Regions from separate parts of the Brevibacillus sp. BD137 genome, predicted to be linked through region 2. Evidence: a T-box and tRNA genes for the amino acid it is inferred to sense, from the RefSeq annotation. Region 2 holds a T-box; the other holds one or more tRNA genes.
The links. A T-box is a leader RNA that pairs with one kind of tRNA and senses whether it is charged. The one in region 2 lies ahead of ileS (isoleucine--tRNA ligase), so its partner is inferred to be a tRNA-Ile.

Region 1: it has a tRNA-Ile gene. The T-box ahead of ileS (isoleucine--tRNA ligase) is inferred to sense a tRNA for this amino acid. The anticodon was not compared.

The regions. Positions count from the first base shown of each region.
Region 1 is NZ_JAOTNO010000001.1:674,496-680,398, reverse strand. It holds gene ODZ53_RS03330 (NAD(P)-dependent oxidoreductase) at 1-735, shown strand, start outside; gene ODZ53_RS03325 (GNAT family N-acetyltransferase) at 842-1,297, opposite strand; gene ODZ53_RS03320 (YjcG family protein) at 1,376-1,885, opposite strand; gene ODZ53_RS03315 (hypothetical protein) at 2,031-2,189, shown strand; gene ODZ53_RS03310 (alpha/beta hydrolase) at 2,192-2,896, opposite strand; gene ODZ53_RS03305 (phosphatidylglycerophosphatase A family protein) at 3,074-3,613, shown strand; tRNA gene ODZ53_RS03300 (tRNA-Ile) at 4,027-4,103, shown strand; tRNA gene ODZ53_RS03295 (tRNA-Val) at 4,129-4,204, shown strand; partial or broken gene ODZ53_RS03290 (Arm DNA-binding domain-containing protein) at 4,527-4,634, opposite strand; gene ODZ53_RS03285 (DUF4177 domain-containing protein) at 5,066-5,263, shown strand; gene ODZ53_RS03280 (hypothetical protein) at 5,293-5,903, shown strand, end outside.
Region 2 is NZ_JAOTNO010000001.1:434,862-440,764, reverse strand. It holds gene ODZ53_RS02375 (YggS family pyridoxal phosphate-dependent enzyme) at 1-276, shown strand, start outside; gene ODZ53_RS02370 (cell division protein SepF) at 319-747, shown strand; gene ODZ53_RS02365 (YggT family protein) at 779-1,045, shown strand; gene ODZ53_RS02360 (YlmH family RNA-binding protein) at 1,058-1,831, shown strand; gene ODZ53_RS02355 (DivIVA domain-containing protein) at 1,932-2,423, shown strand; T-box leader at 2,489-2,756, shown strand; gene ileS (isoleucine--tRNA ligase) at 2,803-5,580, shown strand; gene ODZ53_RS02345 (TraR/DksA C4-type zinc finger protein) at 5,763-5,903, shown strand, end outside.

The DNA of each region.
Region 1 (5,903 bases), 240 kb from region 2:
AGTGCAGCAGAGGCAATCGCGGCAAGCAACTTGGTCGTTGTTTGCTTATCAACCTACAAAGTCATGCAAGAGCTGCTTGCGCCCTTGGAAAATGAATTATCAGGTCGTGTCATCGTCAACCTCACTACCGGAACACCGGAGGATGCACGCAAGACAGCCAATTGGGTGAGCGAGCACGGTGGGCAATATCTGGATGGAGCGATTATGGCTATCCCTCAAATGATCGGACTGCCCGAGACACTCATTTTCTACGGTGGGTCGAAGGCTCTATTTGAAGCATATGAACCGACATTGAAACTGTTGGGAGGTAACGCTGCCTATCTCGGTGAAGACTATGGTGTTCCGTTGATCTATGATTTGTCGCTGCTTACCATGATGTATGGGGCTTGGTATGGCTCCATGCATGCACATGCCCTATTAAGTACGGCAAACATAACAGGAACAGAGTTTCTTCCATACGCAACCAACTGGGTAAATCACTTGATTGCCCCGCTCTTAACAGATCCGGTTGCCGCACGTGCACGTGATGAAGGAAACTTCACGACAGATGTATCCAATTTGAATACGAACAAACTAGGACTTGAACACATCATCCATGCCAGCAAGGAACAGGGAATCCCTGTTGAGTGGTTGATGCCATTGCTAACATTGGCCACACAGAAAGTAACAGAGGGCTACGGTGCTGACTCTTTTGATCGCGTCATTGAGGCCATCCGGAAACCGCTGGTGAAATAATTCTTTTCTCTCGGGCAAATGAAAAACAACCTTGTTTCGCATGCTGATCATAGCGAAAACGAGGTTGTTTTTCTGAATGAGGGAATGGAGCTACACGCAGCTTCTCTTATTCGCGAATGGATTTGACCATCGCAATATGCTCGATACCTGCATCGTCAAATAAGTCGCCAAAAGGTTCATAGCCGAGCTTTTCATAAAACCGTTGGGCTTGCGTCTGTGCATTCAGCTTCAGGCTGTCATACCCGTGTTGCTTGGACAGTTCTTCCATCTCAAGCATGATTTGGCGGCCCAGCCCGGTGCCTCGTTCTGTTTTGGCAACCGCCACCCGTTCGATTTTTCCCACTCCAGGTGCGTAGGTGCGGATACGGCTAGCGCCCACTGGCTTTCCATCGCGGTAGGCCACAAAATGAATCGTCCCGCCATCAAGGGTGTCATGCTCATCGATTTCCAATTCTTCTGGTACTTCCTGTTCCTCGATGAAAACGATTCGTCGTACCGACAGGGCATCCGCCAATTCTTGTTCCGTGGTGACTCTTTGGATCTGGTAGGTTTGCAGGTTCATCGGTATTCGTCCTTTTTTAGAAAATATCCCTCCCTACGATGGATACGCAGGGAGGGTTGGTGGTTGAGGATAGGGTGTTTATTTTTTGAGAAGGAAAGTCTGGTAAACGCTCCAGATGCCATCCTCAAGCTGATAAACCAAGTGGAAGCGATCAATTTCGCTGTTCAGGTCAATTTTTGCCATGCTTAGTTGACCGGTTACATCACGCAGCTCATCGTCGGACAGGTCGCGCCCGATGGTCAGATGCGGTACGTATGCGTAGGTTTCTTTTTCATTCACACACTGATTGGCAATCTTTTGATGCAGTTCGTTAAATGGTTCTTTGTTTTGCACAGCCAAATAGATCACGTTGGTGGTAGGGTGGAAAGAAGATACCCGATGGAAATGAGCCGAAAAGCTGTCAGTAGAGGAGGCAACCTGCTCCAGATGGCTCACCAGCTCAGGCAGCTTGGCTTCGTCCAGCTCAAAGGCTTCCTTCAAACGGATATACGGAGGAACCAAAGCATAGCCCGGGTCATAACGTTTCCGGTAAGAGTTGGCTACTTCTTGCACCTTGCTAGATGGGAATATTACGATACTGTACATCATCAGAACCACTCCTCCTTACTATCTATCATGCTCTACAAGATATTATTTTAACAGAAAATTCTTCATTTGTGTAATGTTAAGCGTGGGTCCGTATATTCCTTGTGCCAAAGGAAAGACTGTGTAGTGCAAGGAGGTGCCGCATGGCATGCATACGGCTATGATGATCACATTCATTTTTCTCGTCCTGCTTCTACTGTCTGTGCTGACCTTCACGATCTTGACTGCGATACGAAAAGGAGAATTCGAAGAGGCTCTCGTATCGACGATCAAGGATGAAGGCCCACAAGAAGAACAGCCACGGTAAGTTTACCCGTAAAGCGTCTTTAGCATACGCGGTAGATTGCGCTGCCAGTGGCCCCACGTATGGTCACCCTCAAACGTTTCATAAATGAGGGTGGCTTTTTTCGTGCCCAAAATCTCGCGCAGTTCCTCATTGGCCGCAAGAAGATTCAATGTGCCACGCCCCGTGCTTACTTCCGTTTCCTCCGTCCCGATTTCCATATAAATGGTTTGCGGAACGGAAAAGTCAGCGTCAGCTACCAAACGATTTAGTTTTGCGTCCATGGCAATCGACTGGCAGGCAACTTGTCCAAACGTATGTGGATAGTTAAGCGCAGTGAACAGAGAGACAACCCCGCCCAAAGATTCGCCAAGAAGTGTTCGTGCGTTTCCCAAAGGATGTGTGGAGTAATGCGTATCGACATAGCTCACGACTTCTTCAGCGAGGAAGCGGCGGTAGGCCATGTGCTCCTTGCCATCCGGATGATAACGGTCGTTCCGTTTGCTTTTCTCGACAGGGAGAAAGACAGCGATGATATCAGGCAATTCTTTGTCCCCATTTAATTGATCCAGCAAAGAAGCCATTCTACCCATCGCCAAGTAATCTTCCCCGTCCTGTACGTAGAGGACTGGATACGAGTAGAGTGGCGAGTAGCGTTGGGGTGTGTAGACAATCAGCTTTTCCGGCGTCCCCAAATGCCGGCTTTCCAAGATGATTTCCTCAAGGGCCACTGCGTTGTCCTCCTTATTGGGATATTCCTGTTCATTATTATACAGGAGCGAGCGGGCATGCCCAATAGTTTGGGTGCAGAGTCCGGCTTTGGGCGAAAGATTGTCGCAATTTGGTTCGTGTGTGATACTATGGTAGGAAACGACTTCACTCGATTTGTGGAAGGGGTTGTCTCTTATATGAAGAAGCAAGTACACAGCATCGAAGTCAGAAACGCTGCTCTCGCACGTTTGGCAGAACGCGGAGTGACGTTGGATGATATCGCAGAGATCGTCTATCTCATGCAGTCGCCTTACCATCCAGATCTCACAATGGCGCAGTGCATCGAGAGCGTAAAAGCGGTCTTGGAAAAAAGAGAAATGCAGCACGCCATCCTGGTTGGCGTTGAGTTGGATACGTTAGCAGAGAAAGGCCTCTTGTCCGAGCCGCTCCAATCCATCATTGCGTCAGATGAAGGACTATTCGGATGCGACGAAACATTGGCGCTAGGCTCCGTATTTGGATATGGAAGTATCGCAGTGACCACCTTTGGGCATTTGGATAAGCACAAGGTCGGGGTGATTAAAAGGCTGGATACCAAGTCGGGAGAGGGACGTGTTCACACGTTTTTGGACGACCTCGTGGCGAGTGTGGCAGCTAATGCGTCTAGCCGCATGGCCCATCGGATGAGAGATGAGCAGGAGGCCGAGTTGGCACGAAGTGAGGCGTCGAAGCAATAGAAAGCCGAGCTGCGTGTCGAGGCGAAAGCGAAAGGGACGGAGCAGGCGGGTTAGGTTTGGGATGAGGGTGTTTGCTTCAATCGTTACCTAATTATCTTGTTTGTTCTTGTTAGCTTTATTGGATCTTTTTTGTCTGGCAGAGTCAATTCTCCACTGGTGAAGCTCATATGCTTGATGCAGCCATGTAAGAAGTGATGCGATCAGGTAGGTGATCTCCCTGTTTTGTAGGGGGGATGTGGGCAGCAGCGGTGGGGAATGGCTTTTTACAAGGGGAAAACAAGCCTGATTTCACTGGGTTTCTTAGTGTTCTTTTGGTACGAGTGAAAATTTTTACAAGAAATTATTCATTTCCTCTTGAAATCCATTTTACGATGCTGTATAGTAATAAATGTGATCGACGTCCGATACGATTCGGGCCCTTAGCTCAGTTGGTCAGAGCGGTCGGCTCATAACCGATTGGTCGTAGGTTCGAGTCCTACAGGGCCCACCATTAAACGATCACACATATATCCCATGATCCGGTAGCTCAGTTGGGAGAGCACCATCTTGACAGGGTGGGGGTCGCTGGTTCGAACCCAGTCCGGATCACCATATGAATTGATAGTAAAAACCCTTATCCAATAAGGGTTTTTTGTTGTTTTATGCCCTGATCAACAAGAGCAACAACGTTTTTTGATACCATCTGCCAACGTTCAGCTTTATTAAGAGAGACTTTTATGATGGTGTATATTTTTTGCATTGTTGAACCAGCATATTATTTTTATCAAGATCCAACATGAATTTCTCAACACGTTGAGGTGAAATTTTTGATATTTCTAGATCGCCCAATGCGGGAATGATATGCAAACACGTACCCAGTCGCTATAACTTTTCCATGTACTTTCTCAACGCTGATCTGTTTGAATCAAGCCAATCAGTAAGCTAGTAAATCTGCCAATGCTTGTTGAGCTTCTTTCTTGGTTTTAAATCTCTTCTTCTTTCTTGTCCTCTCCCCATTCTCATCTACTTCTAATGTTGCTTCGTAGTACCAAGAATCCCTTTGCTTGTCCTATTTGACAAAACCAGTCTCCAATAATATCAGTCCTTTAAAGTTAGTAAGTTTCGGGGTCATTACCTGTTTGATGTTATTAATTCTAAGTTGTCTTTCCACCCATTCTTTTTCCTTTAAGTATAGGGGGGAGTCATGCCATTTTTATCTCAATACAAAAGGATACTAACTTTGTTGGGTTAATGTCCTTTTGTATTGGTTGTGTGACAGTCCATATAGCTCGTGAACAGTGTCCATAAAATGAAGAGTAAATACTATATCGTGAAACAGTAAAACTGACCTAAAAACACCCAGCTACAGTCGCGGTAATGGTTCGAATGGTATAGAAATATTTGGTATAATTAGAAGTGCTGGATTCGTATAAAAGATGGTTTTGATCGTAATTCAACATTGGGGTGAGTATTGTGGAAAAATGGGAATATAAAACTCTCAAGTTTCAAACAGGTGGATTCTTCGGAGGAAAATTGAACGCTGAAGGATTTGATGGAATCCTAAATAAGATGGGCAATGAAGGATGGGAACTAGTTTCTTGTTTCGATACAAGCCAAACACAAGGTGTTTCAAGGGACGTCATTACAGTTTTTAAAAGAAAGAAACAATAAAATGAAGTTTTAATTAGGGAGAGTGTTGCATGGATTACCCTTTAGTTGTTGCAGTTATAAAAGAGCCTTATTATCAGATGCCTGATTGGTTGAATACGGATGTGGCTTATACTGAATATGTCAAGTTAACAGGTCAAACTACTAGTGATGAAGTTGATTTGTTTATTGCGATGCTTTTGGGATATAACAATATAGACATTAAGGGTACACCTCATGAAGTGTTAAAGCGAATGTTTGATGAATCAGATGTAGTAATTGGAGGAGGAATCTATTTCGAAAGCAATGATAGGATAATTCCTCCGAGTTGTTGTTCTGGTCTAGAGGCTTGGAGAGATGTGCTAGATAGTGTTATTAACAGGAAAAGCCCTTGGATGGGTCATAATCCAACACCAAGAATGGAATTCGCTGATAATATAGTGCGTGTTTGGTCGGATGATTCTAATGAAGAAGATGTAGACAAGAATGAACTGTACTATATTGATTTTGATTATGTGGAGTTTATTGCAAAGCTAGAAATGGTTGAATCGGACTTAATAGAATTTGCAAGAGTGCCTCTCTTCAATAGATTTTTAGAGTTTGACCTTGCGTTAGCCAATGATGTGGTGAAAAGGTTTGAAAGTTGGTTTATCTTCAAAGGTGA
Region 2 (5,903 bases):
CCCAATGACGTATTGGCTTTTTTGCGCGAAACCAGTAATATGAGACATATAAGTATCGTTGGATTAATGACAATGGCGCCTGTTGTCGAAAACCAAGAGGAAGCCAGACAGGTGTTCCGTGGTCTCTATGAGTGGAAGCAACGGATTAACGAAATGGCATTCCCGCACGCACAGGTGGAAGAACTGTCCATGGGCATGTCTAGTGATTTTGAAGTGGCCATTGAAGAGGGAGCTACATATATTCGTTTAGGATCGGTATTGGTCAAGCCGGAGTAAAGGAAGGCAGGCCAAACCACAGAGTAAGAGAGGAGGAAGAGTATGGGTGTTATGAATAAATTGATGGGGTTTCTGGGGTTAGAAAACGAGGAATACATCGAAGAGACAACAACGGTGGAAGAGGAAAGAGAAGAGCAAGAGTCCTCGCACAAACGCCAGCCAGCGATCAGTCGAACTAACAACGTAGTACCGTTTCAAGCACGGGAAAAGGAGGGAATCCGTTTGATTCTCTGTGAACCCCGTCATTACAGCGACGCACAGGATATCGCGGACAACCTACGTCATCGTAGACCTGTTGTGGTCAATCTTCATCGCGTGGAAAAAGACCAAGCCAAGAGAATTATCGACTTTTTGAGCGGGACGGTCTACGCATTAAACGGCGATATCCAAAAGGTCGGAGACACGATCTTCGTGTGCACACCTGACCATGTAGATATTCAGGGTACGATCTCCAGTGTGCTGGAAGAGTAGCCATTTAAGACGAATGTAAAAGGGTGAGCTAATGAAAGTTATCGTAGATATTATAGATTTTGCCTTTACGGTATATCAATACATGATTATTGCTTACATTTTGATGTCATGGGTTCCTCAAATGAGAGGTACAGGCATTGGACAGTTACTGGAAAGACTGGTTGAGCCTTATTTGGCGCCATTTCGCCGGTTTATCCCACCGCTCGGCTTCATCGATATCTCCCCGATTGTCGCATTGATTGCCCTGCGCTTTGCCCAATCCGGCCTGTACGCCATTTTGAAACAAATCATGTTCTAGGCGAGTGAAACGATGAGCATATTTGACCATTTTTCAAAAGAAGAACGTCCCTTTGTTGAACGGGCGCTGGAAATGCTGACGCAAGTAGAGCGGAAGCAGGCCATGCGCCTTACTGATTTTGTAGACCCGAGGCAATTGCTGATTTTTCAGAGTCTATCCTCACAAGTAAGAGATGTGAAGGTTTCTCCATATGGAGGATACGAAGGTGCCGAGCGAGTTCGTATTATCATCCATCCGGAGTACCTCCCGGTCGAACCTGATGATTATCGCCTTACCTTATTGGCAATCAAGGCAGATCAGCGCTTTCATGTGCTGGAGCATCGAGATGTGATGGGGGCGATACTGGGTGTCGGGATGAAGCGGGAGAAATTCGGAGATATGCTGACAGATTCAGCGGGCAGCTATGCGATTGTAGCAGAGGAAGTTGCTGATTTTGTCTGTGGGCAGGTGACACAAATTCACCGGACATCTGTTCAGTTTGAGCAGGTAGCATGGGAGGCTTTCACACCTCCTGCACCCAAGTTTGTAGAAAAAACAATCACCGTCCCATCAGGTCGAATTGACGCGATCATCGGAGAAGTACACAATATGTCTCGTGCAAAAGCCCTGGTGCCAATTCGAGCGGGAAAAGTAAAAATCAACTGGAAAGTAATCGAAGACCCGTCATATCAACTCCAGATGGGGGATATGGTATCTCTTGCAGGCTATGGTCGGTTCAAAATTCTTGAGGTAGCAGGTCCAACGCGTAGCGGACGAATTCGAATGATTGTCGGACTGGTTACATAAGATGGACCAAGGCGCAAAAAATTGTAAAATACGGCAGGAAACACTGCTAATCCTGTCGAAATGATTAGAGACGAATTATCGGGAAAAGTGGGGGGTTCATGTGCCATTAACGCCGTTGGATATACACAATAAGGAATTCAGCACAGGCTTTCGTGGGTATAACATTGACGAAGTGAACGAATTTCTCGATCAGGTGATCAAAGATTTTGAGCTCTTGATAAAAGAGAAAAAAGAACAGGAAGAGCGCGTAGCCATTCTAAATGAGCGCGTAGATTACTATAAGAGTTTGGAAGAAAATTTGAGCAAGTCGATTCTGGTAGCGCAGGAGACAGCAGAGGATGTGAAGTCGAATGCCCGCAAGGAAGCGCAGCTCATCCTAAAAGAAGCGGAGAAAAATGCAGACCGAATCGTCAATGAAGCATTGGCGAAGTCGCGCAAAATCGCAATCGAAATCGAAGAATTAAAAAAACGTGCTTCGGTTTACCGTATGCGCTTTCGGACGCTTTTGGAAGCGCAACTGGAAATGTTGGAGAATGGCGACTGGGACAGCATCGAACAGCCACAGGTTGATTCTCCTGTAACAGTTGAATAAATCATTGACGTTCGAGCAATGATGGTATTATAATGAAAGACAACTTTTTTGAAATAAATCACAAATCATAGACGATGAACGGGAAGAGTACGTGAGCCAGCACTGCCTAGAGAGTCGGGAAAAGGTGAAAACCCGGCCAGTTGCTTTCGCAGAAAATCACCCGGGAGTTCAATATCCGAAAACCGTAGAACCTTGATGGTTGCACAGGTGAGTAAGTGAGCGCGTCATTCCCGTTACGAATGAGTGAAGTGGAACGAATCCGATGCAGGCTTTTTTGTCGTACGGGTTTGTTCAATCAGGGTGGTACCACGGGAGCTTTCTCTCGTCCCTTTTAGGGGATGAGTGAAGGCTTTTATTTATTTAAGGAGTGAATCAGGCCATGGATTACAGCAAAACTTTAGCGCTACCAAAAACCGATTTCCCTATGCGTGGCAATTTGCCAAGCCGCGAGCCACAGATGCAAGCGGTATGGGAAGAGCAAAATATTTACCAACAAGTGTTGGATCGTACAAAAGACCGCCCGTCTTTTGTCTTGCATGATGGCCCTCCATATGCGAATGGAGACATTCATATTGGTCACGCACTGAACAAAATCCTCAAGGACTTCATCGTTCGCTATAAATCCATGGCAGGCTTTTATGCGCCGTACATCCCAGGCTGGGATACACATGGTTTGCCGATTGAGCAAGCGATTATCAATGCACAAGGGCTGGATCGTCGTAGCATCGAAGTGAACGATTTCCGCCAGCGCTGTGAAGAATATGCTTGGTCCTATATCGACAAGCAACGCGACCAATTCAAGCGTCTGGGCGTTCGCGGAGATTGGGAAAACCCTTATGTTACACTCCTGCCTGAGTATGAAGCCAACCAAATTCGCGTATTCGGTGAAATGGCGAAGAAGGGTTATATTTACAAGGGTCTGCGCTGCGTATACTGGTCTCCGTCTTCTGAGACGGCTCTGGCTGATGCAGAAATCGAATACAAAGACAAGCGTTCTCCTTCCATTTACGTCAGCTTCCAAGTAGCAGATGGAAAAGGCAAGCTGGACACAGAAACAGGTGTTGTGATCTGGACAACGACTCCGTGGACATTGCCAGCAAACCTCGCGATCAGCTTGCACCCTGAACTCGAGTACAACGTCGTGAAGGTAGATGGCCGCAAATTCCTGGTAGCCAACGGTCTGATTGAAGCTGCGAGCAAAGAAATTGGCTGGGAAGGCGTAGAGATTCTTGCGACCTTTAAAGGTCAAGAACTGGAAGGTGTAGAAACGCAGCATCCGTTCTACGATCGCAAGTCTCCACTCATTCTGGGCGAGCACGTAACCCTGGATGCAGGTACTGGTTGCGTTCATACTGCTCCAGGACACGGGGAAGATGACTTTAACGTTGGTCAAAAATACAATTTGGGTGTCCTTTGCCCGGTAGATCACGAAGGTAAAATGACCAATGAAGCACCAGGCTTTGAAGGTCTATTCTATGAAGATGCCAACAAAGTGATTACCGAAAAGCTGAAAGAAAACGGAGCACTCTTGAAGCTCAGTTTCTTCACGCACTCTTACCCACATGACTGGCGTACGAAAAAACCGGTTATTTATCGCGCGACAGAGCAATGGTTCGCATCGATCGACGGATTCCGTACGCAAATGCTCGAAGCGATTAAAAATGTAAAATGGATTCCGCATTGGGGAGAAACTCGTCTGGCTAACATGATTGCGGATCGTGGCGACTGGTGCATTTCCCGTCAGCGTGTCTGGGGTGTACCGATTCCAATCTTCTATTGCAAAGCATGTAACGAACCGATCATTAACGACACGACGATCAACCATGTTGCTGATCTGTTCCGCAAAGAAGGATCGAAAGTATGGTTCTCCCGTGAAGCAAATGAGCTCGTTCCAGAAGGGCTTTCTTGCACCAAATGCGATTGCAACGATTTCCGCAAAGAAACGGATATTATGGACGTTTGGTTCGACTCCGGCTCCAGCCACCAGGCTGTTTTGCGCGAAAGAGGCATTGCTTGGCCAGCTGACATGTATCTGGAAGGCTCTGACCAGTATCGTGGCTGGTTTAACTCTTCTCTCTCAACAGGGGTTGCCGTGTATGGCACAGCTCCTTACAAATCCGTCCTGAGCCACGGCTTTGCATTGGATGGAGAAGGACGCAAAATGTCCAAATCCCTTGGTAACGTCATCGTACCACAACAAGTTATTGACAAGATGGGTGCAGATATCTTGCGTCTGTGGGTAGCTTCTGTTGATTATCAGGCTGATGTGCGCATTTCCGATGCGATTCTGAACCAGATCGCTGAGGTGTACCGCAAAATCCGCAATACGTTCCGCTTCCTGTTGGGTAACCTTGATGGATTTAATCCAGCAACAGACCGCGTAGCGTACGAAGAGCTGGGAGAGCTGGATCGTTATGTTCTGGCGAAAGCGGCAAAAGTCGCGAAGCGTACACGCAAAGCGTACGATGAATATCAGTTCCATACCGTTTTCCATGCGGTTCATAACTTCTGCGTAATTGATTTGTCCGCATTCTATCTGGATATTTGCAAGGATCGCCTGTATGTAGAAGCACCAGACAGTCTGAAACGACGTGCTGCACAGACAGTGATGTACGATTGCTTGCTCAGTCTGGTGAAGCTGGTTGCTCCACTCTTGCCGCATACAGCCGACGAGGTGTGGGCGTTCATTCCAGGTGTGGAAGAGAAGAGTGTGCAGTTGACAGACATGCCAGTAGGCGACGAACAACATCTCAGCTTTGCAGCAGAAGCAGAGAGCAAATGGGATGCGTTCCTGGCGATCCGTGACGAGGTTCTCAAAGCCATGGAAGAAGCGCGCCGCAACAAGGTGTTCGGTAACTCGGTTGATGCGAAGCTGGCTCTGTACCCACAAACGGAAGAAGTTGCGAAAACATTGGCAGCAATGGACGATCTCGCTGACCTGTTCATCGTGGCTCACGTGGATGTACACAGCGGGTCTGCTCCGGCAGAAGCAGTACAACTCGAAGGAATTGCTGCTGTGGTCTCTGCCGCAGACGGTGGAAAATGCGAGCGTTGCCGCGTAGTAAAACCTGATGTTGGCACTCGCGAGTCGCACGCGTCGCTCTGCGTACGTTGTGCTGATGTCGTCGAACAACATTACGCACATGTAACAGAATAAAATCCGTTGATCAACCTGTCATTCCCTTTGGGGGTGGCAGGTTTTTTGCGGTGAAAAACATCTCGATGTTTTTCAAAAAGGTAGATATGGCGCATGCGGACCAACAAAAAGTCATGGCCGTTTTGCTGGTCATATTTCCTTCGGGACCAAGACATACTACCTGTTGAGGAAACCAAACAAAGGTGGTGTACAGCGTGGACCAAAAGATGGTGGCCAGCTTCCGGGAAAAGCTGCTGGAACAGAAAAAAGAACTGGAAGACCGCGTACAGGACCATTATGGCATGAGAGAACCGATGACAACCTCTTTGCAGGAGTTCTCCATG